One region of the Paraclostridium sp. AKS73 genome, then DNA from elsewhere that is predicted to be linked to it. Evidence: riboswitches for the same ligand, from Rfam matches in the RefSeq annotation. Region 1 holds a riboswitch; each other region holds the start of a gene.
The links. Region 1 has a riboswitch for lysine ahead of LEQ07_RS03795 (amino acid permease). Riboswitches for the same ligand answer to the same signal wherever they lie in the genome.

Region 1 (8,462 bases):
ATATCATGTACTAATTTTATCATATATGAATAATATATTGTTTATTATGCAGACTATTTAGTGGAGGTGGATTTTATGTTAAATTTAACTGCTAAAGAAAAAATGTTATTAGAAGACGAAAAAAGCCATGAGCAATTATGTGTTCAAAAATATCAAGAATATGCTCAAAAAGCTTCAGACCCACAGCTAAAAAGTTTATTTAATGAACTTGCTCAACACGAACAACAACACTTAACTTCAATAAATCAAATTTTAAGTGGTACTGTTCCAAATGTTAATCAAGCTCAAGGTCAAAACCAAGGAAATCAAAACTCAAATATGCAAAATTCAAATACTATGCCTAACATGAATTTACAATCATCACAAATGAATGCTTATAATGAACAAGATAAAATGTTATGCCAAGACTCACTTAGTACTGAAAAATATGTATCATCTACATATAATACAGCTATCTTTGAGTTTGCAGATAAAAACATACGCCAAGTTTTAAATCATATTCAAAAAGAAGAACAAGAACACGGAGAAAAAATTTACAATTACATGAGTCAACATAATATGTATAACTAGAAAAATAGGATGTGATATCAATTAATGGATCACATCCTTAACTATTTTTGTAGTGTTAAATATTTATATATTATCGGTATATCAATGATTTTCTTTATTAATTTAACTTAATTTTTCTCATTTTTATAAATCATCTGAAAATAGTTAACTTTACTAATATAATTTTTTTTTATTGACTTATTTTAAATTTGTTTTATAATTGTATACAACAAGTAGATAACTGAGATAGAGGCGCGAAACTTATTAGTAGTATTATGGAGGTAAGCTCGATGAAGTAATATGAAAGGAAATTTCGCCGAAGTAAATAGTTAATAGCTTTAACACTATTTACTGGGCTTATATAAAATATATATAAGACTGTCACATTTTGTGGAGTGCTATTTTCAATGAAAGCGTACGGTATCATCATACTTAGTTAGTATGGATTTTTTCGTATAAAGTCATGAGCATAGTCTCATGGCTTTTTTTACGCTTAAGGGATTATAATTATTCAAAGTTCATATATAGCCTATGAAACTTAGTTATATCCATATAATACATTTTGAGCGTAAAAAAGCTTTTTGAGCAACGGACGAAGTCGTTTGAGTAACGGGACACGAGTTTACCGAGTGGACGTTGACGATATGAAATTTGAGCGACATGAGCGAAGTGAATTTTTTATTTTCATAAAGATTTATTATCTTAGTTACTTACTTATGGAAAACTAACTACCATAAGGAGGATAAGTAAAGTGAGTAATGAAAATCAAGAGTTAAAAAGAGGGTTAAAAGCTAGACATCTAAATATGATTGCTCTAGGAGGATCGATCGGTACAGGTATATTCCTTGCAATGGGTGATACTCTTCACCAAGCAGGTCCTGGTGGTGCTTTACTAGCATATGGGTTAATAGGAATAATGGTTTATTTCTTAATAACTAGTTTAGGTGAAATGGCAACATATATGCCTATATCAGGTTCTTTTAGTTCTTATGCTACAAAGTTTATTGATCCAGCACTTGGTTTTGCACTTGGGTGGAACTATTGGTATAACTGGGCAATAACTATAGCTGCTGAAATGGTTGCAGGATCATTAATTATGAAATATTGGTTCCCTAACGTACCTGGATTTTATTGGAGTATATTTTTCTTAGCTATAATTGTAGGGTTAAACTTTTTATCAGCAAAAGCATATGGTGAATCTGAGTATTGGTTTGCAGGAATTAAAGTTGTAACTGTAATAATATTTTTAATAATAGGTGTGTTAATGATACTTGGCGTAATGGGTTCTGATGAAATAGGCTTCCATAATTATTTTATAGCTGACGGACCATTCCATGGTGGCATAAAATCTGTATTTGCTATATTTTTAGTTGCTGGTTTTTCATTCCAAGGTACAGAGCTTATAGGAGTTGCTGCTGGAGAAAGTGAGCATCCTGAAAAAACTATACCAAAAGCTATAAAATCAATATTCTGGAGAATATTAATATTTTATCTAGGAACTATAATTGTATTAGGAGCTATTATACCGTTTACTCAAGCTGGTGTTTCTGAAAGTCCATTTACTATGGTTTTTGAAAAAGCAGGAATAGCTGGTGCTGCTTCACTTATGAATGCAGTAATATTAACATCTGTTTTATCTGCAGGTAATTCAGGTATGTATGCCTCAACTAGAATGCTATATTCAATGGCTAAAGAAGGACTTGCACCTAAATTTTTGCAAGAACTAATAAAAGAGGAGTTCCTGTAAATGCATTAATATTAACTACATTAGTAGCTTCTGCGTGTTTCTTAACAGGTATATTTGCAGAAAGTACAGTTTATGTTTGGTTAGTTGCTGCATCTGGACTTGCTGGATTTATAGCATGGGTTGGTATAGCAGTTTGTCACTATAGATTTAGAAAAGCCTATATCCATCAAGGTAATAATTTAAGCGAATTAAAGTTTAAAGCTAAATGGTATCCATTTGGACCTATATTAGCACTTATAATGTGTTTAATAATAATATTAGGCCAAGGATATTCTTGTATAACTCCAAATGGAGTTGACTGGCATAGCTTAATAGCTTCTTATATAGGTATACCTTTATTTATAGCTTTATACGCTGGATATAAAATTAAACATAAAACTAAAGTTGTATCTTTAGATGAAGTTGATTTAACTTTTGATGAAAATATAAATAATTGATAAATATATTGATTAACTAATAAAAGGCTGATTTTAAATCAGCCTTTTTTCTATATTCTTTCTAATTTATATATAACAGGATGTAATCCATCGTTACAAGAATGTATTGCAACTCCCTCTTGTTTTACATAAGGGCTGTTGTTCCCTAATGCTAAAAATTCAACTTTACTTTCTAATCCTGTCCATGCTCCTTTACAAAAACGTTCTGGCATTTCACAGTTTTTTGATATAAATTCATCGCCAACTTCGCCCTTAGCACAAACTAATGGCATACTTTCTTTTGCATATTCTATAAAGATGTCATCTACTTTCAATTTTTTTAATATAGTTATTTTTACATCTGAATACTTTTGTACTTCCATATTATTCCCCTCCACTAAAAATTTATATAACAAATACATTTTAAACTAAAATTTATTTATTATAAACATAAATAAAAGAAAATCTCGAAGTCATTAATGCCTTCGAGATTAAAATCATTTATATTAACATAAGTCTACAACTTGAACTTGATAAACAACAGTTATAATTTGACCTGGGACCATAGTTCCTAAATTAAATCCAGCCGATGGATTATAATCTGTATGAACTATACCATTTACAGTTACAGATCCTAATACAAATATAGAATTATTAGGAGTATAGTCTAAAAATACTACATCTGTAGCATTTATGTTTCCTATATTTTCTATCGCAATTGTATACGTTATTTTTTCACCAATAGTCGCATATTTTTTATTTACCGATTTAGTTACATTTAGATTTCCATATGCGATATTAGTTGTTACTGTATTTGAATAAGCTGTATCACTGTATGGTGATTGTTTTGGATCTACTAAATATTTAAATGGTATTACAGCCTGATTAGTTACTTTATTTGATTCTGGAACTGAAACCACTATAGCACTAAACTGTACTATCACAACATTACCTATTCCAATATCACCTATACTAAATCCAACTGTAGGGTCATAAGTTGGCTGACTTACGCCATTTACAATTACAGAACCTGATTTAAATTGTGCTCCTGCGGATGGAGTATCTTGGAATAAAACCTCCGTATTTATAACATTTCCTATATTCGTAAGAGTTATAGTATAGTTTAAAGTATCTCCTATCGTTGCTATTGCTTTATCTACAATTTTAACTGCTGTAATTTTCCCTAAAACCACATTAGTAGTTACTTCGTTACTTGTTTGTGTCTTTGTTGATGTCGATCCACTTGGATCCACTTTATAACTAAATTGAATTTGTGAAGTATTGCTTACATAAGATGGTGTTGGTAAAGCATTTATCTTAGCATCAAAAGTAATTGTTACAGTTTGATTAGCTCCTAAGTCTGATAAATTAAATCCTGAAATTGGATCTAATGCTGGATATAAAACATTATTTATTCTAACAGTTCCTGATACATAACTTAGCTCTGTTTGCAATAAGTCTGTAAATCTTAAATTAGTTGCATTTACATTTCCTGTATTTGTAATTGTTGAAGTATAAGTTACTATATCATTTACCTTTGCATACAATTTATCAACTGATTTTATATTTGATAAACTTCCAACATTTACATTAGTCGTTACTGTATTTGATGTTGATGATATAGGATAATCACTACCTTGTGGATCTACTTTGTATACCCCATTCGATGTAGCATAATTTGTTACTTGTGGTGGCGTAGGTAAAGAGTTTACAGTTGCATTAAATTGCACTAAAGATGTATTACCTGCAATAAGATTAGTAGGCAAATTAAAACCTATTATAGGGTCGTACGTAGGATAGCTAACACCATCAATTTTGACTGTTCCTGTTTTAAATATAGCTCCATTTGATAAAATGTCTGCAAATACTAGGCTAGATATAGTAGTATTACCTTCATTTTTGACTAATATATTATAAGTTAATGTGTCTTGTAATGTTGCATATATTTTATTTACAGTCTTAGACATACTTAGTTTTGGGTAAATTATAATCGTATAAACTGTATTTGAATTTATTGATTTACTATAATTTTGGCCAGTTGGATTTACTTTGTAATTAAATGATCCTACAGCATAGTTTAGTACTGAGTCATGTGTTGGCTGCTGTATAACAGTCGCTGTAAATACTACAGTTACAACTTCTAATGGATCCATTTCACCTAGGTTAAATCCATCATTAGGATTATAGTCTTCATAAGTTATTCCATTTATTTTTACTGAACCTACATTAAATGTAACATCAGACTGTAAACTATCTGTGAAAATCACATCTGTTGCATTAACATTTCCATTATTAGTTAATGTAACTGTATAAGTTATTATATCTCCAGTTGTAGCATATCCCTTGTTAACACTCTTTAATATATTTAGTGATCCTACATTTATTTGAGTAGTTACTGTATTTGAGTTCGTTTGTCCGTATATATCAGTTCCATCAGGATCTATTCTATACATAAATGTTAAATTAGCAGTGTTACTTACTAATGATGGACTTGGCAATGAACTTACTGTTACATCAAATTTAACAACAACAGTATCTCCTGCTATTATATCTCCTAAACTAAAACTTGAATAAGGATTATACCCAGGTTTTGAAACATCATTTATAGTCACTGAATCTGTAACAAAAGTTAATCCTGTTGGAATTACATCTCTAAAGTTTATATTTTTAGCTGTTACATTTCCATTATTTAAAATATTAATCGTATAAGTTAGTACATCTCCAATTGTAGCATATGATTTACTAACAGATTTTGTAGCACTTAACGATCCTACATTTATAACTGTACTTACAATATTGCTTGTGGATTGTTTTGATACTGGAGTTTTATCTGGATCTATTTTGAAATTATAATTTACTGATGAATTATTATATAAAATATAATCTGTTGCTGGAACACTATTAACTTTAACTTTAAAACTAACACTTGTGTTTCCATATCCTATTATATCTTCTAAATTAAACCCTACATTAGGATTATAGTCCGGTTTATTTATCCCATTTACATAAACTGATCCAGCTTCAAATGTTGCATCTGTCTGAATTAAATCTTTAAATAAAATACTTGAACAAGTTGCGTTTCCTTCATTTTCTATATTAATTGTATAAGTTAATATATCATTTATAGTTGCATATAACTTATCTACTGTTTTGTTACTATTTAATAACCCTAAATTGATAAAAGTAGTAACTTTATTCGATGTAGATGTTATTGTAACTGGATCGTCACTTGGTGTCAATTTATAAGTGAATTCTACATCTGCAGTATTCTCTACTTTACCTGTTAGAGGCAATGAATCTACCATAATACTAAAAGTTACTGTATGATAATTATTTGGTATTAAATCACTTAAAACAAAGCCTTCATTAGGATTAAATGTTGGTTGTGAAATTCCATCTACCACAACTGTCCCTTCATTGAATGATGTTGCATTCGGTATTAAATCTGTAAATGTTAAGTTAGTTGCATTAACTGACCCTGTATTTTTTACTGTCACTGAATAAGTTAAATTATCACCTACTGTTGCGTAATTTGTGTTTACTGATTTTGTAAGCGTTAATTCTCCTACAGCAACGAATGTCATAGTTGTATTTGTATTTATAGTTGCATTTATTAGGTCTGTTCCTACAGTGTATTTATAATTTATAGTTGCAAAGTTATAAATTGTATTATCTAAAGGTCTACTATCTACTGTAGCTTGGAAAGTCACCGTGGTAGTTGTATCTGGTTCTATATTGCTTAATACAAATCCTTCATTTGGATTATATCCTATTTTTTGTTGTCCATTTACATATACAGAATCTTCTATAAATGCTAAATTAGAATCTAAAGCATCAATAAAGTTCACAAACTCAGCAGCTACATTTCCTTCATTAACTATATCTATGGTAAAGGTTAAAGCATCTCCTACTTTAGCTATATCCTTATCTACAGATTTAGTAGCAGACATGATAGTATCATATACATATACAGTAGTTGTATTAGAATCTTTAGATTTAGTTGTAGGGCTTCCATTAGGATCTACATAGTATGAATAATCTATAGTTGATTTATTTAATAATTGATTATCTAGTGGTATTTGATCTACTGTTACAGTAAATGTAACTGTAGCCTGATTCCCAATATCTATATCATCTAAATTAAATCCTACTTCTGGATCATAAGTTGGTTTATTTACTCCATTTACATATACTGATCCAGTATTAAATAAAGATTCTTCCTGTATGCTATCTGTAAATTTCAAATTTTTTAATATAGTATTACCAGTGTTTGATATAACAAAACTATAAGTTATTACATTATTTAATCTAACCACAGTCCTGTCTGAAGCCTTCGTAACTGTTAGATTTCCTAATCTTATATAAGTTGTTACAGAATTACTAGCTTTATTAGCTACTGTACTACTTCCATTTGGATCTAGTTTATATGAGTAGTTAATATTTGAGATATTAGTTACATATCCATCATGCGGAACAGAGTCTACATTCACATCAAATTTAACTGTAACTGATGCTCCTGGAGCTATAGTATTTAATGTAAATCCTGTATTTGGATTATAGTCTGGATATGGAGTTCCTCCTATGCTTACAGATCCACTTACAAAACTTGTATCGTTAGGAACTAAATCTGTAAATATAGTATCAGTTATATTTACATTACTGTTATTGGTTATTACTGACGTATAAGTTAATACATCTCCTACCGTTGCATAAGTTTTATCCACACTCTTTGTATTTGTTATATTTACAGTTACTACATTAGTTGTAACTGTATTACTATTTAAAGTTGCATCAACATATGGTAATGTTGGACTTAATCTATATTTAAAATTAATATTAGCACTATTATTAATTTGTGGAGGATTAGGGATACTTGTTACTGTTGCTTTAAATGTTACAACAACATTTCCTCCAGGTAAAACATCATTTATTGTAAATCCAATATTAGGATTAGCGACTGGAATATTTACTCCATCTACAAATACAGACCCATCTACAAATGTAGATCCATTTGGTATTATATCTTTTAAATTTACATTAGTTAATGGAACTGTACCTGTATTACTTGCTATTATTTCATAGTTTAATATATCTCCTACCATTGCATAAGATTTGTTTACTGATTTAGTTAAATTAGCCGAATATGCGTTTATTATAGTAGTTACTATATTACTTGTTGCTGTATTAGATATTGGTTGCTGATTTGGATCTATATAATATTGATATGATATTGTAGCACTATTTTTAATATTATTAGGACTTGGTAAACTGTCTACTTTAACTTTAAACTCAATATTTATAACCTGACCTATATTAATAGTATCTAAGTTAAATCCATCATTAGGATTATAACTTGGCTTATTTACTCCATTTATATAAACCGACCCTGCAATAAATGATGCTTGTGATTGAATTGTATCTGAGAATATTGCATTTTTTGCGCTTGTGTTTCCGTTGTTTGTTACTGTAAATGAATAGGTTAACGTATCTCCTACTAAAGCATATGATTTATCTACATTCTTAACCACATCTACTTGAACATATGGATCATACGTTTTTACAGTATTTGAATAAACAGTTTTAGTAATTAGTGTACTATACGGAGTCTGTTTATAACTAAGGGTAACCTCTGAAGTATTTGGTATATATCCAACCGGACTATTTTCAACTATGGTTGCTCCAAATACTATTGTAGTAGTATCCTCAGGGTGCAAATCATCTAATGGAAACTGTGTACTAGGGTTATAATT
Region 2 (8,462 bases), on a different contig from region 1:
TATATCCCTTCCAAATAGTCCAAATAAGAAAGTTATTTTTAAAACTCCGCCTATTACAGATCCATCTTTGTGTATGTTTGCACCTAGAGGTATTACAGTTTCTGCTATATCATTTGGTACTCCCATTTTTTACTAGCATCTAAATTAACCGGTATTGATGCTGCACTAGAGCAAGTTGCTAAAGCCGTAACTGTAGGTGCTATAGCATTTTTCCAAAACACTTCAACTCCTTGTTTTCCTCCAGCTATATAAGCATATAATGTAAATATACCTGCATAGCATATAGCTGCTAGAATTATATACAATACAAAGACTTTAGCATATCCTGATAGTATTTGTGGTCCTAATTCTCCTATTACAGTTGCAAAATAACATCCTAATCCTATAGGTGCTAACTTCATTATTAAGTTTACTAATTTCATCATAACTGCAGCACCTGCTTGAGTGAAGGTAGCTATAGGTTTTGCAATCTCTCCTGCCATAGCTGTTGCTATACCTACTAAAATTGAGAATATAATAAGTTGTAGCATATTTGCTTTTGATAGTAAATCTTTAAAGTCACTTACTGTAACTGTGTTTACAAGTTGCTGTAATAACCCAACTTTTTCTGTATCTACTTTTTCTACCGAACTTTGCATTAAATTTGCAAACATATCTGGATTTAATCCTTTTGTTGGATTGATAATTATAACTCCAATTATCCCTATAATAGATGATATTATAGCAGTCATTGCGAATACTAAAACTATATTTTTTAATATTTTTCCTAATCTTTTCATTTCTCCCATATTAGAAATTGCTGAAGTTACACTAAAAAATACTAATGGTACTAATGTCATGAATAATAAATTTAAAAATAAGTCTCCTACTGGCTTAAATATGTCTGCCTTAGCGCCCATTATAGCTCCGACGATTCCACCTAATATAATTGCTAAAATTAAGATTATTGATGATTTGTAATTCTTCCAAAATGACTTCATTATTTTCTCCTTTGTGTCTTATTTAATTTTTTACCTTTAGTCAGCGATTTCTAATCTTAAAAGATCTTCAAAGCTTTCTCTTTTGCATATTAATTTACTTTTGCCATCTTTAACAGATACTACTGCAGGCTTTATTATTTTATTGTAGTTTGATGACATTGAATATCCATACGCTCCAGTTGATGACATTATTAATATATCTCCACTTTCTATATCCATAACATCAACATCTGTTATTAGTATATCACCACTTTCGCAACATTTACCAGCTATTGTAACTTTATTATTTTTATCTATACCCATTTTGTTAGCAATTGAACATTCGTACCCTGCCTGATATAATGATGGTCTTATATTGTCTGTCATTCCACCATCAACACTTACATACGTTCTTACATCTTTTATATCCTTTATAGATCCCACTGTGTATATTGTGCTACCTCCATTTGCAACTATGGATCTTCCTGGCTCTATTATTAATATCGGAACACTTATGTTTATATCTTTACATACATCATCAACTTTTTTTATTATTTCACTACAAAATTCTTTTATTGTTTTAGGTTCATCACTCTCTGTATAATAAACACCTACACCTCCACCTAAGTCAACTTCCTCTATGTTTATGTCATGTTGTTGTTTTATTTCTTTTACTAGGTTCATCATTATTTCAACTTCATCTAAATATGGGGCTACGTCAAAAATTTGAGATCCTATATGTGCATGTAATCCTACTAGGTTTATATTTTCATATTTTTTAATATTTTCTAATGCATCTTGTAGATCTCCATTTGATAATGCAAATCCAAATTTCGAATCAATTTGTCCTGTTTTTATATAATCATGAGTATGAGCTTCTATCCCTGGTGTTATTCTAAAATATATAGATTGAATTTTATTTTTTTGTTCACAAATGCTTTGTAATAACTCCAGTTCATAGTAATTATCTACAACAAATCTTCCAACTCCAAGACTTACGCCCATTTCAATTTCATCTATTGTTTTATTATTTCCATGAAATAATACTTTTTCCATAGGAAAGCCTGATTTATAAACTGTGAAAAGTTCACCACCTGATACTACGTCAAGGTATAAGCCTTCTTCAGCTATTAATTTACACATATAAATTGGTAAAAATGCTTTACCTGCATATGCAACTCTGTTTTTATTTTCATTAACCTTGAAATGTTTTATATATTCTTTACAATTATTTCTGACTAATTCCTCATCAAATACATAAAGTGGTGTTTTATATTTATCTCTAAGTTCTTTACATCCAACTCCACCTATATATAATTCATTTCCTTTTACTGACATAGTACCTTGTAATTTCATATCTTAAGCCCTCCTATTTTTGTATGAATCATTTTTTATAAACAAAAATCCCCCTTAAGTTTCACTTAAGGGGGATTAAAATTTAGCTAAAAATATATAGCATCTATTCCTTAAATGTAGCTCAACACAATTTAATATTGTGACAGTTATGCATATATTATATACATCCCCAGGTACATAGCCTTAAAGCATCAGCTATATCCTTCGGCAATAATCCCTTTCCCAATAACTCTTCGTTGCTTAACTCATTATTGGTACTGATTATTATCGCGACCTCTACAATTCGTATTCAATTTATTTATATGTAATTTTACATACCTAATTTATAATTGTCAACAATTTTATTTTATTTAAATTTTAATTTGATGTAATATTGTTTCAAAATTAACTTTAATTAAATAAAAAACTCGTACTAGCATTATAAGTAATACGAGTACGAGTTTTTTATTTATTGGTGCGGATGAATGGAGTCAACCCCCACGCCAATGGCGCCAGGTCCTAGTCTGGTGCGTCCGCCAATTCCGCCACATTCGCTTGTCTACATCATTAATTGTATATATATTTCATTAATATATATACTGCTTTTAATATTATTCTGCAAATCTTTTAAATGTTACTTAACTTTATTAATTAAACTTTAAATTTTCAATTAAGAGTGCTTAATAATATTTAGAAAACTTACTATTTTTCTTTGTTTTAAAAGAAATTTGCTTTTTTTTAACACATTTAATTTTTTTCAACTATACTCTACTTATAGGTTTTAATATCTTTATTATACTAAGGGGGCGATATTAGTGCTTATTAAACAAGTAATAGCTATCAGTATATTTTTAGTGGTTATGTTAGCTATTATCTCAGAAAAAGTAAATAGAGCTATTGCAGCAATGGCCGGAGCTTTACTTATGATTATATTTAATATATTATCAGTGGAACAAAGTCTTAATCATATTGATTTTAATACAATTGGAGTTTTAATAGGTATGATGCTATTTGTTTCGGTTATTAAAAATTCAGGGGTGTTTGAATACATAGCTATTTTATCAGCTAAAAAATCAAAGGGAGATCCTTGGAAAATTATGCTATGTTTTATAATTTTAACCGCTATTTTATCAGCTGTTTTAGATAATGTTACTACCGTTTTATTGATAGGTCCAATGACCATAGTTATAACTCAAATACTAAATATAAATCCAACTCCATTTTTAGTAACTCAAATTCTAGCATCTAACATAGGAGGGACTGCAACTCTAATTGGTGACCCTCCTAATATAATGATAGGTAGCGCAGCAAACCTAAGTTTTTCAGACTTTATAATAAACTTAGGTCCTATAGTTATAATCATTCTATTTTTAACTATCTTATGTTTTAAATTTATGTTTAAAAAACAACTTTTTGTAGATGATAAATCAAAAGAAAAAATTTTAAGTTTAGATGAAAAAAAAGCAATTAAAGATAAACCACTTCTTATAAAAAGTATTATTATGATTATATTTATTTTACTTGGATTTGTGTTGCACAATGTTTTGAACCTTGAATCTAGTATAGTCGCTTTGACAGGAGCTACTATAATGATGTTTATAGGTAAGCAAGATGTTGATGAAATACTTTCTAGTATTGAATGGTCAACTATCGCATTTTTTGGAGGATTATTTGTAATAGTAGGAGGTCTTGTTGAGGTTGGAATAATAAATAGTATTGCTGAATATTTAATAAGTGCAACAAGTGGTCACTTAGTTGTAACAATGCTAGTTATACTTTGGTTATCGGCTATAATTTCATCATTCTTAGATAATATACCTTTTGTAGCTACATTAATTCCACTTATACTAACTATGCAAGGCCAAGGTATAGATGTAATGCCCATATGGTGGGCAACTTCTCTAGGAGCTTGTCTTGGTGGCAACGGTACATTAATAGGAGCTTCCGCTAATATAGTTCTCGCTAATGTAGGTCAAAAAAATGGATGCCCTATAAGTTTTAAAGACTATTTTAAAATAGGCTTTCCACTTATGATTTTTCAATAATAATCGCAACTATTTATTTACTAATCCGATTTTAAATAAACTTTAGGAGGAATACTAATGAATATTTTGGATAATGCTTATGGAGACACTATAGAAGCTCGACTTAGATATATCGGTGCAACAGATATAAAAAAAATTCACGGGATATTATATTTTATAGAGTTTGAAATTGATAATAATTTAAAAGTTTCATATACCTATAATATAAATTCTAAAAATAAATACTATCTCCAAAGAATAAAACCTTACCCAATTCCAGAAGGAGTTTTTGATAAAGAATATGAAATAGTTTCTTTTATAGAAAAAGATATTAAAAAATTTATGAATGCTAAAAAAAGTAATAATTTCGATCTATTTTTAAAAATTACAGATGAACTAAATACAATAAGTTTTGACATAGAAGAGCTTTTTTTAAATTACAATATAGATAAAATGGATCTAGATAAGTTAAAATGTGAACTTGATAATATATTAAATTTATTTAAAAAATCCAAAAATAGATCTCCTAAAATAGATATTTTAGATAAATAAAATTCATATAAAAAGGCAGATTAAAGTTAACTTTAATCTGCCTTTTTTATTTTATTAATTATGTTTAGTTTGAAATATCTTTAATTTTCAATTGATTTATTATATTAATAGTAAAGCAAATAATTATAGATATAAATAACCTTATAGGCATAAATACCGACATTGATATTAATATTGATTTAATTAAGTTAATATTACAAGTTATATATGAAAATTAAATAATCTAAATAAAAGACAACTACATAAATGTAGTTGTCTTTTATCTTAAGAAAAATAAACTTCTATATTGCTTAAAAACTCATCTTTATCGGCTTCACTGTTATTCGCTAAGTTATTATTAATCCATTTAATATTTTCAATCCCACAAATGTTTAATGTAGATTTAATTATTGTATTTTCTATAGGATTTCCTAATTCATTTTTGATATATTGTGTATCACTTTCAGATGTAGTTATAAGTATACCTTTTTTTATGTGGCTCAATTTACCCTTAGGTCTATTATTTTTTTCTTCAAAAGCAAACTCTTTTATAAATACTTTGTCAAAAAAACCTTTAAGCATTGCAGGTACATTATTCCACCATATAGGGAATATAAGCACTATTTCATCACTTTCTTTTAAAATATTTTGATACTTTTTAACTAAATTATCATCAGATTCACCTTTTGTATACAATTTAACTTCCTCTGATGTCATTACAGGATTAAATTCGTCTTGATATAGGTCAATTATACTATAATTTTTACCGCATTTTTCAATGCCTTTAATTACATTATCCATTATATTTTGATTGAATGAATTCTTATTTGGATTAGAAATTATTATTGTAGTATTCATTTTTTAATTCCTTTCTTCTTTTGGCTAGTTTTTATATTATTATTTATAAGTTTTTATATTTATATTCGTATTATAAAATTTCTGCTAAATTGTTTTTTGTCATATATAAATCTCGTTTTTATGAATAAAATATCCGATAATCCATCGTATACAAACGTCTAATCCCATTGCTATCCATACACACTCAATATCTAAATTTGTAAAATATACAATTATAACCGTAATCGGAACTCTTATTCCCCATAACATCCCCCAAATAATAAATATAAAATTTAATTATTAAAAAAATAAATATACCAAAAATAAATTAACACATAATATTTACGTATTAATTGTTTTTGATATATTTTAAAACTCAACTATGGTTATTTTCTTTAATACCTCTTCTATATCTTCTATAATTCATCATGTCTATAGCAACAAAGCTAGCTCCTACTCCTATCATTATTGCTCCTGGTATATTACCTGTTATAACTCCTACTAAAACTCCTATTAGTGCTCCTGTTGTTATATATATAGCAATTTTAGCAAATTTATTAAACTTTAAAGGTATATAAACTGCCATTCTAGTGTATAAGAAAGCTCCTACTATTAAACCTACCACTGATAATATTATGGTTTCTTGCATATTTCCTAAAGTCAGTCCTAGTCCTAATCCTATTAGAATACATCCAAGGGTTACCATCACAACTCTCCTTTTCCTTTTTTTATATTATATTCTTGTACATTTCAAAAGTTGCTAAATTTCAATATATAATTTATGCAAGTATTTTACATTCGTATTTGGTATGATATACTATTTCTTATGATAATTTAGTTTCAAAAGGAGGTTTTTTATGTCATTTTTAATTTTAATAATAGGATTTGCACTTCTTATAAAAGGAGCTGACATATTTGTAGAAGGTGCATCTTCTATAGCTAAGAGGTTTAATGTGCCTCCTATGCTTATAGGTCTTACTATTGTTGCAATGGGGACAAGTGCTCCTGAGGCTGCCGTAAGTATATCATCTTCTCTTGCAGGTCAAAATGATATGAGTATAGCTAATGTGGTCGGATCTAACTTTTTTAATATACTTATTGTGTTAGGTGTATCTGCTATAATTGCAAAGTTACCTGTTGAAAAAATACAATAAAAAAGACACCCCTTTTTTAGTATTTATAAGTGCATTACTTATTATTTTTGGTTTTAATTTTAAGATAAGTAGATTTGATGGTTTAGTTTTATTGTTATTATTTGTATTTTTCTTAGTAAATATGATTAAATCAAATCTAGGTCAACAAAACTCGGATATGTCAGCTGGTGAAAGCGCTATAGCTATAGAAGCTGTAGAGGCCACTGAATCTGAAGTTTCATCTTTGCCTAAAACTATAGTAATTTGTTTGATAGGTATTGTTGGTATAGTATGGGGTGGTGATTTAGTAGTAGATTCTGCAACTAAAATTGCAACTGCTTTTGGTATGAGTTCAAACTTAGTTGGTCTTACTATTGTTGCTATGGGTACATCTTTGCCAGAATTTGTAACATCTGTTATAGCTGTTAGAAAAGGTGAAACAGAAATTGCAATAGGAAATGTAATAGGGTCTAATATATTTAATATTTTATTAGTCTTAGGTCTAGCAGCTTTAATTCATCCTATGACTATTAGTATGTTTGCTTTAATTGATACTATATTCATGACTTTAATAACAGCGTTGCTTTATATATTTATGAAGAAAAACAATTGTTTAAATAAGGTACATGGTTTTATATTTATTGCTATATATGTAGCTTATATGGCTTATACTATAATCCGTTAAAAAAATAAAAAAGAATGCAAATTACATTGCATTCTTTTTTATTTCTCTAAGTTTTTAACACTTTTTGTTTTTAACTTTTCTATTATTCTAAAACTTAAAGGATATTTAAATTCTTTATGCCTGTAATATTGTATAATTGCTATTATAAATATAATTAAATAAATAATAGACATTGCAGGTATTAAATAAGCAGCTTTTTTTACTATACATACTAATAATAAAATTGCAAATTCATATATTACAAATGATATATAAAAATCAATAAGTTTTAATCCGTTCTTTTTTATGAATTTAGATTCTTTTCCATATATCTTCCATGCAGCATATGCTATTATAACCCCAATTATATTAAGCATCATAACAGCTGCTGTCATTACCATCATAGTAATACTTTCATTTTTTGTAGATCTTTGATTTTCTGTCATAATACATTTCCTTTCATTAATAATTTCTATATTATATTTTGAACCATTTATCAAAAATCGTCAACTTTTTATTAAAATTCTATATTCATTTACTATTTTAAATTATTTAGATATAATTCTTATAGGTGAAGTTTACATATTGGAGGTATATTATGGCAATAGAAATGAACATAAAAGAATTATATGAGGTTGGAGAAAGCTTTGAAAGCTGCGTTGGAAAAGGATCAAAATCTGAAAGATCTAGGATTCCTAAAAATACATCAAGAATCAACTTGAACGAAGATATCATAAATAAAATAGCTAGCTATCCAAACAAAGTTAATATACTTGTTTCAGGGGAAATATGGTGTCCTGATTTTCAACTTAATGTATCAGTTTTAAAAAAGTTTATTGATATTAATGATAATTTCGATATATCTGTTATAACTATGGCTAGAGGTAAAAAATTTATGAGTGAAGCCTTAAATATAGAAAAAGAAAACTTTAAAGGTCCCACAATTGCATTTTTGAATGAAGATTTTAATGTTATAGGA
Region 3 (8,462 bases), on a different contig from region 1:
CCTTCAATTAAAAGTTCTTTACACTTACCTGTATTTTTTACATGAACAATTTCTTCTTTTCCATCTACAATACAATGTGCTATAAATCTATTTGGTCGTTTTACAAAAGTAGCTTTTACAATATTATCATAAATCATGTCATCATCCCTTATATATTAGTCTACAGATTTCAAAGATTCAACCATTTTTACTTTTTTTAGTTTAAAATACATACAAAGATTTACTAATGTAGCAAATATAAATGTAAGCATACCAGATAGTATAAAACTAATAGGTTTTATATCTCTTCCAAACATAACAAATTCAAGTTCAGCAGTCGTCATTATAAATCTATGTAAAAATACGCCTAAAATTAGACCTAGAATTGTTCCTATTACAGTTAAAATTATATTTTCTCTAAACACATAGGATGATACTTCATTATCATAAAATCCTAAGACTTTTATAGTTGCTATTTCTCTTATTCTCTCGCTTATATTAACATTTGTAAGATTATATAAAACAATAAATGCTAAAGCTCCTGCAGATACTATTATAAGTATAACCACACTATTTAAATTAGTTATCATATCAGAAAAAGAACTTTTTGCACTTGTGTTGAATGTAGCTGAATTTATGTTATCTAAGTTCATCATATCTTTACCTAGTTTATCTTGTGAAATTCCATCTTTTGTATTAATTAATACTTCATTAAATTTAACATTTTCATTGAAAGTATTTTTATACAATTTAGGACTCATATACAAATAATGTCCTACATAGTTTTCTACTATCCCAGAAACTTTTACTTTAAACTCTTTATTATCTTCATTTTTTAATACTATTGAATCTCCATCTTTAACTTTTAATAATTTAGCTAATTTTTCAGTTATAAAAACACCCTTATTATTTAAAGTATACTTTTTATTACTTACCCTATTTTTTAAGGTTATAAATTTATTTATCTCATTAATATTTTCAGGTACTACAATATTTACATCCTTTTCTACAGAATTACTAATAACCTTATAACTCTTATTTTTTATATTTAAACAATTATTTATTCGGTCATCACTATCTATGACTTTTTCTTCTTTATTTTTGGAATTCTTATCAACATCTTTACCATAGTTTAAAGTCAAATTATATTTAATTATTTGACCATATTGATTATCTACTATAGACGATATAGAGTCTTTTATTCCAAATCCAGTTAATAAAAGAGCACTACATCCAGCTATTCCTATTACAGTCATAAAAAATCTTTTTTTGTATCTAAAGAGGTTTCTAAAAGTTACCTTTTGTGTGAAATTTAACCTATTCCAAATAAAACTTATTCTTTCAAGTAATATTCTTTTTCCTTCCGTAGGGGCTTTAGGTCTCATAAGCATAGACGGAACTTCTTTTAACTCTTTATAGCAAGAATATACTGACGCTAATGTAGTTGTTAAAATTGCTATTAAGGTAGATAATACAATTAATCTTACACTAAAAACTAGAGTAACTTTAGGGAGTGTATACGTCATGCTAGCATATGCATTATATATAACTGAAGGAAATACAGTAAGTCCTATTAAATTTCCTAAGACGCTTCCTAAAACACTCGCTAATAATGAATATAGTATATATTTTAACATTATGGATCCAGTATCATATCCTAAAGCTTTCATAGTTCCAATATTTATTCTTTGTTCATCAACCATTCTAGTCATAGTAGTTAAGCAAATTAAGGCTGATAGCGAAAAGAAAAATACAGGGAATATTTTAGAAATAGATTCTATACTATTAGCAGAGTTTTTATAATCAACAAATCCATAATTAGTATTTCTATCTAAGATATACCACTTTCCATTTTTTATATCTTTAATTTTTTTCTCTTCTCTATCAATTTCATCTTGAGCTTTTTGTAACTTAAATTCTACTTCTTTTTTATTTTTTAAATATGTAGCTTGTCCTTTTTCAAGTTCTTTTTTACCTTGTTCCAGTTTATATCTAGCATTTTTAAATTCAGATTCAGCTTCTTTTTTCTTTACATCAAGATTACTTTTTTGACTATTTATTAATTCTTTATTTTTTCTATATCCGTTTTAGCTAATAACAATTTATTTTGAGTGTCCTTAAAAACTTGTTCTTGTTTTGCTATCTCTTCTCTTGCCTGTGATAAAGCTATTTCAGATACTTCAAGCTTTTGTTTACTTTTTTCTAAAATAAATTCAAGTTCTTTTCTTTTTTCTTCATCTAAGTATTCATTAGATAAAACTTGTTCTATACTAGCTATATACTCCTTTAACTTACCAACTTCATCTTCTTGTTCTTTTAGCTTATCCTTAGCTTTGTTTATTTCTTGCTGGGCAGAATCTTTGCTTGTATTAAAAACATTTATCTGTTTATTCAATTCAATTTCACTTAAACTTAATTTTTCAGCAGCTGAACTTATTGCTTTTCTGCAGAAGATATTTCACTTTTAACTTGGTTTTCTTTTTTATCAAGGTCCTGTTCACTATTTTTTATTTTAGACCTAGAATTTTCAATTTTAGTTTTAGCTTTGTCAAGTTCATTATAAGCCTTAGTTTTTTCTTCTTGTAATTTTGACTTGCCTTCAGATAATTTTTCATTAGCATCTTTAATTATTTCTTTATATCTTAAGCTAGCTCGGTCTTTTCCAAGATCAACTAATTTATCTTCTATATTTTGTACTTTATCTTCATATTCTTTTGAATAAGAATTTAAACCTTTTGCCTCATCTACAGTTATATAACTTTCTGTGTAGTTATTTAGTTTAAATTCATTATTTAAAACCATTATAAAACTGTTTAAAGTTCCACTACCTATATTACTACTACCTTTTGCTTTTGCTATATAATATGGAGTTTCTACTTTACCAACAACTTTGTATTCATTGTGTTTTAGAGTAGTACTTAAATCTTCATTGTTATCTCCATAAATTTTGATGGTACTTCCTAATGGTATATCCTTAGAGTCCTCAATTAAGCACTCCCCATCTGATTTTGGATATCTACCTTCAGTTATTCTTATTTTATTTATATAATCACTATTGCTTTTTCTGGCAATCCATGAACTTTTAAAGCTAATTGATTTGTACCTATACTAGTTAGAACTTCTTTTGAATATGTAGGATACACATTAGAAATTCCATCTATCTTAGAAATCGAATTAATATCTTTATCTGTTAATCCCAAATTTGAAACTACAGTTAAGTCCATTAAATCATTTTGATCATAATACTTGTCTGCTGTAACTTCCATTACAGGAGATGCAACTTTTATTCCCGTAAAAAAAGAAACCCCTAAAGTTATTATTGCAAAAAACAGATAAAATTCTACCCTAGATTTTTTTATCTCCCTAAAAGTATCTTTAAATAAAGGATTTCTCATATTTACCACTCTATCCTTTCTATAGGAATAGGTGCTTCATTTTTTTCTACTTTATGTACTTTACCATTTCTTACAGTAATTACTTTATCACCCATAGGAGCTATTGCCATGTTATGTGTAATTATAACTACAGTAACACCAAGTGTTTTATTTGTATCTTGAAGCACTTTAAGAATTGATTTACCAGTATTATAATCTAGAGCACCAGTTGGCTCATCACATAAAAGTAATTTGGGATTTTAGCAAGAGCTCTAGCTATGGCTACCCTTTGCTGCTCTCCTCCAGATAATTGTGATGGAAAATTATTCCTTCTATGGCTAAGTCCTACTGATTCTATAACTTGCTTGGGATTTAAAGGTTTTTTGCAAATTTGAGTAGCTAACTCTACATTTTCTATAGCAGTTAAGTTTTGAACTAAATTATAAAATTGGAACACAAACCCTATATCATGTCTTCTGTATTTTGTTAATTCTTTTTCATTATAATTACTTATATTTTTCGAATCAACAATTACAACTCCATCTGTTGCAGAATCCATACCTCCTAATATATTTAGTATAGTACTTTTTCCTGCTCCACTAGCACCTACGATTATTACGAGTTCGCCTTTATCAATTGAAAAATTCACGCCATCTAATGCATTTATTTCAACTTCACCCATAGTATAGGCCTTTCTTACGTTTTCAAATTTTATGTAGTTTTTCATATCATCTCCTCCTGTTTCTTATAGTCATTATACACTATTTGAGATGATAACTAAATCTAATTCAAAATTAATCTTTCTTTTGATTTGGCATTTCTAAAGCTGTAGATTTTCCAAAGTAATATCCTACAACCATGCTAAAGATAGGCATAAATTCAGATGGCTTTATACTTCCTATTATACTTAAATAACAAAATACAATAGTTAGACATATAGCTATCATCTTTCTTACACTTAAAAAAATGTCTTTTAAAATATCTACGAATCTCATACACTCCCCCCTTACTATAGTTTATTATTTCGAATTTATGTATATACCAATTAAACTTCACAAAAAAAGCTATCATGAAAGTTTAAGTAGATTGAAATAAAATCAACCAAATTTAACTTTTCAGATAGCTTTTTACTATATATTTAAATTTTTATATTAAGTTTTCCTTTGCTTCACAAACACCGTATTCATATACTTTTTTCCAAACAATTGTACTCCTATAAAAATAGCTATTATCGAAATAGGAATAACTATATATATTGATATTCCTAGACCTGCAGGAATATACCCAAATAATACAGTTATACTTGCTACAAATAACGCATAGGGCATTTGTGTTTTTACATGGTCAATGTGGTTACATCCAGCTCCCATAGATGATAATATTGTTGTATCTGATATAGGAGAGCAGTGATCACCAAATATAGCTCCTGTAAGTACCGCACTTGTAGATATTACTATAAATGATATATCTGGATTTATAGAGTGCGCAAGAGGAATTGCAAGAGGCATTAGTATACCCATAGTTCCATATGCCGTGCCTGTTGAAAAAGATATTATTGATCCTAATATGAATATTACACTAGGTAGTAAAAATGCTGGCATAGACCCTGATAGTAATGTAACTAAAAATTTAGCCGTACCCAAATCTTTTATTACTGAGCTTAACGACCAGGCCAAAATTAAAATAACAGCTGTCATTAACAAACTTTTCATACCATCTATCCAAATTTCTATAGCTTCAGATACTTTAAATATTTTTTTAGAAACAGCCATTAAAATAGCGACTATACTTGAAATAATAGCTGATTGAAATAGTGCTACAGATGCATCGGCTGAACTAAATGCTTCTTTTATAGATAAAAATGACCATGGTGATTTAACCATTAAATTTTGAAGTTCAATATTATCCCCATTAACTATTGATGTGTATCCACTATAATAAAAAAATATTAATGATGTAACTATAAGAGTTCCAATAGGAATAATTGCATTCCATATACTCAGTTTCACTCCAACTTTAGGTTCTAACTCTGATTGAATTGAATCGTTATGTTTTGTATCTAAGTTATTAAAATCAGATTGTTTAGCTTTAATCTCAGCTTTTCTCATAGGACCAAAATCCTTTGCTAGAATAATAGTTATAATTACAAATGCTAAAATTAATATATTATAAAATCTATAGGGAATAGTTTGTAAGAATATCCCAAAAGCATCATTATTTAGACCTATCCCTGAAAAAGCGTCATTTATAAGTCCAACTTCTAATCCTATCCATGTAGATATTATTGCAAGTCCTGCAATAGGTGCAGCTGTTGCATCAATTATAAAAGCAAGTCTTTCTCTTGAAATATTCATTTTATCACTTACCGGTCTCATAATAGGCCCTACTATTAATGAGTTCGCATAATCATCAAAGAATACTAAAAGTCCTAAAAACCATGTTATAATTTGAGTTCCTTTTGAACTTTTAGCTTTGTCCGCTAAGCTTATTGCTATAGCTTTAGCTCCTCCCATTTTTGCTACTAAATGAATAACCCCTCCAATAGCTAGAACTTGGAGTATTATGCCTGCGTTCCATGGGTCTGCAAGTGAATTAAGAGCTCTATATATAAAATCTATGAAGCTTTGGGGTAAAGCTAAAATAAAATTAGTACTATTTAAACTAAGTAAAAAGCTTCCAGATAATATACCTATAAATAATGATATTACAACATTCTTAGTAATAAATGCTAAAAGTATAGATACTATCGGTGGAATCAATGTTAAAAATTTAAATTTACTTGCGTTTTGAAATGCTATATCTGTTTCTTGTGCAAAGGAAATAGGTGATGCTAAAACTACTAAAACTAAAGTTAATAAAATTACAAAATATTTTTTGTTCCTCATAAAAATCCTCCCTAAATTTAACTTTAGTGAATGCAAAGGGTAATAAATACTTAGGGCTTTAAATAAGAAAAAGCCTTGAGTATGCACTCAAGGCTTTTTATATTATGCAAAATCTGCACAATATTAGCTTCCTTAATGATAGCTCAACACAAATATAATTTGTGACAGTGATGTATATATTTTATACATCCCCAGCATATAACCTTAAAGCATCAGTTATAAACTTCGGCGATAATTCCTTTCCTAGTAAATCTATGTGCTTAACTCATCACTAGTACTTATAAGTACCGCGCCTCTACCTTTTTTATTCACTTTTTATATTAAGTAAATTATATATATGTTATTGTAAATAATCAACTGTTTTTTCATTATTTTCTAAATTTTCATGATTTTCAAAACTTATCTAACAACTTTTCTAGTTAGAGTCCCTATACCTAATCCCATCATTACAACACCAATTAGGACTTCTAAATTTGTTAGTATATAACTAATTTCTGTTGGCTTACAATTTATAGTTCCAACTCCTCCAAAAGATCCTATACTTAAACTTAGTGTTTCATTTAAATCTTTTAAAACTTTATAAATAGATAGATTTTTTATAGTACTCATATTGTATATAATAGTTTTATCATCTATCTCTACCCCTAAAAACAAATATAAAATTGCAAAAATAACTATAATTACCAATGATGAATATACTGCAAATTCAGGTCGTTCTCCATATCCACAAGTTAGCCAATATAAATATGATCCTATTTTAGGTATTATTTTTAAAGTTTTTCTTTGAGTGTTTTTGCATAGATAATAATATTCTCCAAAGTTATTATTTAAAGAGTTTTCTTTAAATTTATTAGCTAAGGTTTCGTATGTCATATAAAAACCTTCATATTCATCTCTAGTTTTTAGCCTAACAGGTAATTTATCAAAGAAGCTCTTTTCATCTAACTTAGTTTGGTATTTATCTCTGAATTCTAAATCTTTAATATATGTTGATATAGTTTTTGCACCACATAAGTCACAGTCAGAAAAAATTATCATATCCAAATAACTGTCTATAATTATAATATTGTCCATTGCGCTTTGTTCAAAATTACTTGTTCTCAAGTTGCATTTTTCAAAAATAGAAAAAGATAGTATACAATTTAAAAATTTTGAATAAATATCACAATTTATAAAATGGCATGAAAAATTGTCATACTTATTTAAAGATGGCTTACTTTGGCTTTCTTCTTTTAAAAAACTACAATTTTCAAAACTTACTCCTCCATCTTCAAATTTACAATTTTCAAATATGCATCCTACAAACCTGCATTCCTTAAAATTTAAGTTTTTGAATGTGCATCCTATAAACTTTGTACATATAATATCTTTACTTTCTATTGTAGAAAATTTATCTTCATCTAAAATTCCTTGTTTGCCAAACATTTCTTCATTAAAAACTTTAAAACTGTACTGTTTGCAAGGGTTATATGTTTCAGGTAAATTCTTATGCCTCAATATGCTATCAAATAAGTTTTTATTGTTTATCTTCCTTTTGTGTAACTGATTTTTAGTTACATAAACTTCTTCTTTAAAATTTATATATCCCATTAGAATATGATTTTTACCTTATTCTTTATAAGGTTGTATACCCTTAATATTTTTTATTTGATAAGCATGTAAAAAGTTTTTTATTATCATATAACTACCTCCATAGAAGACTATTATTTACTTATTGTCTCTTGTTTGCTTACATAATATTCATATAAAAAAAAGCCATATTAATCCTAATTAAAAGGTTTTAATATGGTTTCTTTATTAAATATTTAGTTTTCTCTAATTATTAATATCCAAAATTCTCATCTATAAAAATAACATGTATTCTTCCTTGATATCTTTGTCTTTTTATTAAAGTATATTCACAGCATATTCTATCGCTACTTTTACAGTCCATGCAATAACCAGAAGATTTACAAGGTGTTTTAGTATCTAATCTTTTAGCATTAGCAGGAGCAGAAAACTGTTTATTTCTTTCTATAGCAGCATCTACATCTTTAACAATTTTATTTTTTCCACATATAACAATAACTTTGTCTGGACCATATAACATTGCGGCTACTCTATTTCCATTTCCATCAACATTGTAAAGTTCTCCATTTTCTGTTATAGCATTCGTACTTGTAAAATATGCATCTGCAAAAAATGATTTTCTATATATGTCTTTCATCTCATTAGGCTTAAGGCC
Region 4 (6,720 bases), on a different contig from region 1:
TACTATAGTTTCTATAGGGACATCATTACCTGAACTTGTAACTAGTGTTGTAGCTGCAAGAAAAGGTGAAAGCGATATTGCCATTGGCAATATAATAGGATCAAATATATTTAATATACTGTTTGTCTTAGGATCATCATCAATAATACATACTATACATGTACAACCTATCGTATTTGTAGATATGATTATTATGTTAATTGTTACTGCGATTACTTATATATTTGCAATAAGTAAAAAACAAGTCAATAGATTTGAGGGTATAATTTTGACTGGAACATATATAGCATATATGGTATTTATAATTATAAGACAATAATTGTTATAGTAAAAAACTATATTTCATATGAAAAGTATAGTTTTTTACTATTTTACATAAAAATACTAAATATGATAAAATTTGATATAAATCATTAAAATTGTTGGGGGAGAAATGATATGATATCGTTACCAGAAAAGTTTGAAGAGTTTAGCGAAGCTAGAAGAAATGGATTTATAAAAGCTAAAGAGTTAAAAGAGAGCGGGAAAAAATTAGTTGGGGTATTTTGTGCATTTACTCCAGTTGAGATACCAATGGCTGCAAAGGCTGTAACAGTTGGAGTTTGTGGGGTAAGTGAAGAACCTATAGCAGAAGCTGAAAAAATATTGCCAAGAAATCTTTGTCCACTTATAAAATCAAGTTTTGGACATGCAATAACAGATACTTGTCCTTATTTTTATTTTTCAGACTTATTAATAGCAGAGACTACATGTGATGGTAAAAAGAAAATGTATGAAGAACTAGCAAAAACAAAAGACTTACATTTAATGCAATTACCAAATAGCAAGCTTGGAAAGCATTCCTTTGACCTTTGGAAAAATGAGATAGTAGTTTTAAAGGAAGAAATAGAAAATAAATTTGAAGTTAAAATAACTGATGATGATATAAGAGATGCTATAAAAGATAAAAATGAAGAGAGAAGATTATTAAAAGAGTTTTATGAACTAGGCAAATTAGTACCACCACCAATGAATGGATTTGATATGCACCAAGTTTTATATAACTCAGGATTTAAATTTGATAGAGATGAATTAAAACAAAGTATAAGAGATTTAACTGCATCTATAAAAGAAAAGTATGAAAAAGGTGAAAGACCTGTAAGTGAAGATAAACCAAGAATACTTATAACAGGATGTCCTATAGGTGGAGTTAGTGAGAAAATAGTTAAAACTATAGAAGAAAGCGGTGCGGTAGTTGTTGCATATGAGCTTTGTGGAGGAATTAGATCTAATGACGAGTTAGTTGATGAAAGTAATCCAGATCCAATAGATGCAATTGCTAAAAAATACATAAATATAGCTTGTTCATGTATGGTAAATAATGATGCAAGAATAGAGTTAATAGATAGACTTATGGATGAATATAAGATAGATGGAGTTATAGATGTAGTTCTTCAGGCATGTCATACATTCAATGTAGAAAGTTATAGAATTAAACAATTTGTAAACAACGTTAAAAATAAGCCTTATATGGCTATAGAAACAGATTATTCTAAATCTGATACAGAACAATTAAGAACTAGATTTGAAGCTTTTATAGAAATGATAGACTAAGTAGGTGGATTTTATGTACAGTATAGGTATAGACTCTGGGTCTGTAGCAACAAAAGGTGTATTATTTGATGGAGAAAAAATATTAAATAAAATTGTTATACCAACAGGATGGAGTCCTAAGAATGCATCATTAGAAGTTTATGAAAAACTTGCTAATGATATAGACAAAGATAAAATAAAGAAAGTTATAGGAACAGGATACGGAAGAGTTAGTATGGACTTTGTGGACAAAAAAGTTACAGAGATAACGTGTCATGCAAAAGGAATACATTTTTTAAATAACAATATAAGAACAATACTAGATATCGGTGGACAAGATAGTAAAGTTATAAACTTAGATAATGATGGAAATGTATCTAATTTCATAATGAATGATAAATGTGCAGCAGGTACAGGACGCTTTTTACAAGTTACATCTAACTTATTAGGAAGTGATGTAGAAAGTATTGATAAGTTAGCTAAAGATGCAATACCACAAGATATATCAAGTATGTGTACTGTTTTTGCTGAATCAGAAATTATTAGTTTATTAGCAAAGAATATATCTAAAGAATCAATAGCATCGGGAATATTACAATCTATAGCAAATAGATCAAAATCTATGTTATCTAGAATTGACATATTAGATGATATTGCATTTACTGGAGGGGTTGCTAAAAGTAATGTTTTAGTAAATATGTTAGAAGAAAATTTAGAAAAGAAAATATTTATAGCTAATGATACTCAAATAATAGGTGCACTAGGAGCTGCAATTATTGGATATAAAAAATAAAAGGATGGCTGATAGCCATCCTTTTATTATGCTATAGAACTTTCAAGTTCATCTGAATTTTCATCTGATAATTTTGTAATTCCAAATCCTGTAGCAGCTAACGTCAATGACATTAGGGGACATAGAAGATTAAAAAATGCAAATGGTAAAAATACAAATGATCCAACTCCAAGGGTAGCACTCATATATGCTCCACATGTATTCCAAGGAATAAGAGGAGATGTTATAGTTGCACTGTCTTCTAGAGAACGAGAAAGATTTTCAGGGCAAAGACCTTGCTTTTTAAATGCTTCTCTGTACATACTTCCAGGCATTACTATGGCTAAATATTGATCAGCAACTGCTAAATTAGTTCCTATACATGTAAAAATAGTTGCAGCTACTAAACCAAAAGTTCCTTTAGCAAATTTTAATATAGCAGAAGCTAAAGCTTCCAACATTCCAGTTTTTTCAAGTATTCCACCTGTAGTTAACGCACATAACATAAGAGATACTGTACCTAACATACTATTAAGCCCACCTCGAGTTAATAGTTCGTCTACAAAGGCCATTCCACTATTTGATGTATATCCGATTTGAGCAACTTCTAAAACATCTTTAATTGAAGCTCCTTGGAAAAATATAGCTACAAAACCTCCAAGTAATGTACCTATAATAAGACCTGGAATAGCAGGTACTTTAAATATAACCATAACTATAACCATTAAAGGTATTAATAGTAATAACGGAGATAATGTATTGTAATTTGAAGCCAAAGCTTGTTGTATTTGTAAGATTTGGCTATTATCTATAACTTGGCCTGCGTACTTAAATCCAATTACAGCATATATTATAAGAGCAATAACATATGCTGGTACAGTTGAATAAAGCATATGTTTTATATGTGTAAATAAATTAGTTCCAGCCATCGCAGGAGCTAAGTTTGTTGTATCTGAAAGTGGGGACATTTTATCACCAAAGTAAGCTCCTGAGATAATAGCACCAGCTATTATTTCTTTAGGAATTCCTAAAGCACTCCCTATACCTAAAAGAGCTATACCGATAGTACCAGCTGTAGTCCAAGAAGAACCTGTAGATATAGAAACTATTGAACATATAATAGTTGTAGCAACTAAAAATATTCCTGGAGAAAGTATATTCAATCCCCAATATATCATACTTGGAACAACTCCTGAAATTATCCATGTACCAATTAACATACCAACTATTAATAAAATTATAATAGCTTGCATAGTAGAATTTATAGTTGATAATATACCTTCTTCAAGTTCTTTCCATGTAAATCCTAATTTAAATATTGCAACAAATCCACAGAAAACTCCACCTAAAACTAAGGGAATATGAGCTGAAAGTCCTAGTTTAGTTAAAGATATAGATAGTGTAAATATCAAAAAACCTAAACATAGAAGTGAATCGCCAAGCGATGCCTGCCTTTTTTCTCTTTTTAACATAATGTAACCTCCAAATGGTGTATTGAGAATATAACGGGAATGGAGAATGATACTAAAAAAGGTCTAAGAATATTAAGAGATATTCCTAGACCTGAAATTATAATTTGAAAAATATAATAACTTTAATCTAAAGATAGCCCTCCACATAAAGTGACAGTGTTATATATCTTATACATAACCCCAACATATAAGCTTTAAGCTTAACTTATATATTTCGGCATCATTACCTTTCCTATTAAATCATAGGTGCTTTCCCTCAATAATAGTACTATTTAATAATGCAACCTCTACCATTAGTTATATTCTGTTTAAATTTATGTATTTAATTATAACATATTAAACAGAATTGTAAATATAAATTTAAATTTTATGAAAATAAAAAACAGTATATCTTAAATAAGATATACTGTTTTTTAAAATTAGTTTTTAAACTAAAAAGTTGGGACCATATGTTTCTTCTATTTCACGTCTTAATTCACTAGGGTTGTTAATTCCATCACTCATTGCTTTAGCTAGTATATTTGCTTTATCATAAGGAGCCATCCAAGAGAAAATACCCCCAAGACAATTATCTATTACATATTGCGTTTTTATATAAATAGATAGCATATCATCATAAGACATAGCAAACTCATCGTCTTTTATTAAGTATGAAGCTTGTGCTTCTTTATCAAATTTGTATATATATCCATTTTTATTTATAAAATCTTTTCTAAGTTGATCAAAAGATTTAGTTACTGTAGCTCCTAGTCGACCATAGAAAGGAACTCCAAGTAATATTTTTTCTGATGGCATTCCAGCTTCGATTAAATTATTAACCATAATATCTACACTATACCCTGGTATAGAAAGAGGAGATTCATATAAGTTTGCTTGATGTTTTTGTCCTTTTTGACCTGTTTCACCAGCGGTAAAATCGTAGCTCATTAAGTTGAAATAGTCAATTAAAGGTGCTATTTTATTTATTTCTGCACTTTTAGTTATATATTCTCTTGATCCAGTACCTGCAACACTTAACCATTTATTAAAGCCTATTACATCTCTAATAGCTGTTAATAAAAGTGTAAAGTTTTCTCTATCTTCAGGTCTAGATTTAATACCTGCACCACTAGTTCCAGGATATTCCCAATCTATATCAATACCATCTAATTCATATTGTTTTATAAGAGAGTTTACTTGTCTAGCAAAATTATATCTAGAAACTGGATTAGATGCAGCATCTGAAAATCCATCTTGACCCCATCCACCAATGGCTGCAATCACTTGAAGATCTGGATTATCTTTTCTAAGTGCAAGTAGTTGACGTAAATAGCGAGGCGTTGGGACAAATAAAGTACCATCAGGTTTTATTTCTACAAATGCATATATTACAAAATCAAGTAAAAATGCATCTGCATTAGTAGGATCCCCTAAAACGTATGTTCCTACTAATCTGTTTATTCCAGGACAATCTGGATTAATTGGAATAGCACTAGATGGAGCATTTATTTGAGGTCTACATTTATTTTTAGACTTTGAATTATTATAATCTAATTTTTTCTTATTAGGATCTTTATCATCTATAAAGCATAGATACCAATCCATACAGCTCTTGTTTTTATCGCAACTCTTAATTCTTTCTTTTAATTCTTCATAAGTTTGAGGAGGTGGTAAAATTACTGGCATTCCAGGAAGCCAGTCAGCAGGTGTTAAAACATTTTGTTCATCTGATGTTTGAAGAGCATCTATTATTCTAACTATCTCAGGAATATTTCTTCCTGTAGTTAAAGGATAATATAGTATTGTTCTTAAAATTTGATTTGGATCAATGATAAAAACTGATCTTACAGTAGATGTATCGCTCATTTGTTCTGAAATCATTCCATATAATCTAGATATTTCCATTTTTCTATCATCGATTACAGGAAATGGAATTTCAACGCCTGTATGCAAAAATATATTGTATAACCAAGCTAAATGAGAGCTGTTACTATCAACACTAAGACCTATAAGCTCAGTATTTCTTTTTTTAAAGTTACAATAATATTTTGCAAAACACAAAAATTCTGTTGTACATACTGGTGTAAAATCACCGGGATGAGAAAATAATACAACCCATTTACCTTTATAATCAGACAGCTTTATAGGTCCTTGAGTTGTATTTGCACTAAAATTAGGTGCTTTAGTACCTAAGTTAGGAAGACATGGCAAATAAATCACTCCTTTGTAAAGTTATTCTTAATATTTAATTTATTAATTATGACCGGTTAATGTTACTAATAAGAATTGCTATTTTAATACAAATTTGTTATATTTATTATATTAGAACTATGTATTATTTGTTGTAATTAGGGGGCATAAACATGAAAAGTAGCCGAAAAAATAAAAAAGTGGCAAGAATTACTAGAACATTTTCAGACATTTCGAGAATTTTTGTATTATCATCTGTAATATCTGTAAGCATTATTAGTATTCTGATTTTGGTAAATGCTTTTAATGGGATATTCATAGGATTTAGATATTATATTATGTTAACTATGGCTATGGTTTTAACACTAACACCATGCTGGGTTTTATGCGATAGTAAAAGAATATTTGGAGCTAGAGTACAAAGACGAAAGCAAGTGGTTAAACCGGCTAAAAGATCTACTAGAAGTAGAGAAGCAATTAGAAAAAGAAAAATATCTTAAAAAAGTACAGGGTGCACTGTACTTTTTTTTATGTTCACTAATATAATAAATAGTAAGTTAAGGGGGGGTTGGATGAAATACGATATATTTTCAAGTAGTACGGTTGGGTATAAAAACAAAATGAAAAATAAAGGTTCGCAGGATTACTTAATTCACAAAAGACTTGAAAATGGAGTGATTTGCGCAATCGCTGATGGACATGGAATAAAAAGATGTAAATATAGTTATAAAGGTT

Region 2: linked by a shared signal. The riboswitch ahead of lysA (diaminopimelate decarboxylase) and the one ahead of LEQ07_RS03795 (amino acid permease) in region 1 are both predicted to bind lysine.
Region 3: linked by a shared signal. The riboswitch ahead of LEQ07_RS16855 (Na+/H+ antiporter NhaC family protein) and the one ahead of LEQ07_RS03795 (amino acid permease) in region 1 are both predicted to bind lysine.
Region 4: linked by a shared signal. The riboswitch ahead of nhaC (Na+/H+ antiporter NhaC) and the one ahead of LEQ07_RS03795 (amino acid permease) in region 1 are both predicted to bind lysine.

The regions. Positions count from the first base shown of each region.
Region 1 covers NZ_JAIXHU010000004.1:31,566-40,027, forward strand. Annotated here, with positions in the region: gene LEQ07_RS03790 (spore coat protein) at 76-570, shown strand; lysine riboswitch at 789-958, shown strand; partial or broken gene LEQ07_RS03795 (amino acid permease) at 1,400-2,733, shown strand; gene LEQ07_RS03800 (TIGR04076 family protein) at 2,784-3,095, opposite strand; gene LEQ07_RS03805 (hypothetical protein) at 3,219-8,462, opposite strand, start outside.
Region 2 covers NZ_JAIXHU010000007.1:83,012-91,473, forward strand. Annotated here, with positions in the region: partial or broken gene LEQ07_RS06585 (dicarboxylate/amino acid:cation symporter) at 1-980, opposite strand, end outside; gene lysA (diaminopimelate decarboxylase) at 1,017-2,315, opposite strand; lysine riboswitch at 2,425-2,602, opposite strand; partial or broken gene LEQ07_RS06595 (ArsB/NhaD family transporter) at 3,155-4,374, shown strand; gene LEQ07_RS06600 (hypothetical protein) at 4,397-4,870, shown strand; gene LEQ07_RS06605 (NAD(P)H-dependent oxidoreductase) at 5,135-5,707, opposite strand; gene LEQ07_RS06610 (hypothetical protein) at 5,807-5,956, opposite strand; gene LEQ07_RS06615 (hypothetical protein) at 6,063-6,392, opposite strand; gene LEQ07_RS20070 (sodium:calcium antiporter) at 6,544-6,840, shown strand; gene LEQ07_RS20075 (sodium:calcium antiporter) at 6,932-7,504, shown strand; gene LEQ07_RS06625 (DUF4870 domain-containing protein) at 7,543-7,929, opposite strand; gene LEQ07_RS06630 (thioredoxin family protein) at 8,082-8,462, shown strand, end outside.
Region 3 covers NZ_JAIXHU010000042.1:15,517-23,978, forward strand. Annotated here, with positions in the region: gene LEQ07_RS16820 (hypothetical protein) at 1-137, opposite strand, end outside; gene LEQ07_RS16825 (FtsX-like permease family protein) at 156-2,039, opposite strand; gene LEQ07_RS16830 (hypothetical protein) at 2,039-2,374, opposite strand; gene LEQ07_RS16835 (hypothetical protein) at 2,413-2,781, opposite strand; gene LEQ07_RS16840 (hypothetical protein) at 3,021-3,374, opposite strand; partial or broken gene LEQ07_RS16845 (ABC transporter ATP-binding protein) at 3,377-4,080, opposite strand; gene LEQ07_RS16850 (hypothetical protein) at 4,148-4,348, opposite strand; gene LEQ07_RS16855 (Na+/H+ antiporter NhaC family protein) at 4,505-6,238, opposite strand; lysine riboswitch at 6,370-6,544, opposite strand; gene LEQ07_RS16860 (pentapeptide repeat-containing protein) at 6,638-7,828, opposite strand; gene LEQ07_RS16865 (lactate utilization protein) at 8,061-8,462, opposite strand, start outside.
Region 4 covers NZ_JAIXHU010000067.1:775-7,494, forward strand. Annotated here, with positions in the region: gene LEQ07_RS19265 (sodium:calcium antiporter) at 1-319, shown strand, start outside; gene LEQ07_RS19270 (double-cubane-cluster-containing anaerobic reductase) at 439-1,593, shown strand; gene LEQ07_RS19275 (acyl-CoA dehydratase activase) at 1,607-2,365, shown strand; gene nhaC (Na+/H+ antiporter NhaC) at 2,392-3,816, opposite strand; lysine riboswitch at 3,943-4,114, opposite strand; gene LEQ07_RS19285 (peroxiredoxin) at 4,243-6,015, opposite strand; gene LEQ07_RS19290 (hypothetical protein) at 6,159-6,485, shown strand; partial or broken gene LEQ07_RS19295 (protein phosphatase 2C domain-containing protein) at 6,558-6,720, shown strand, end outside.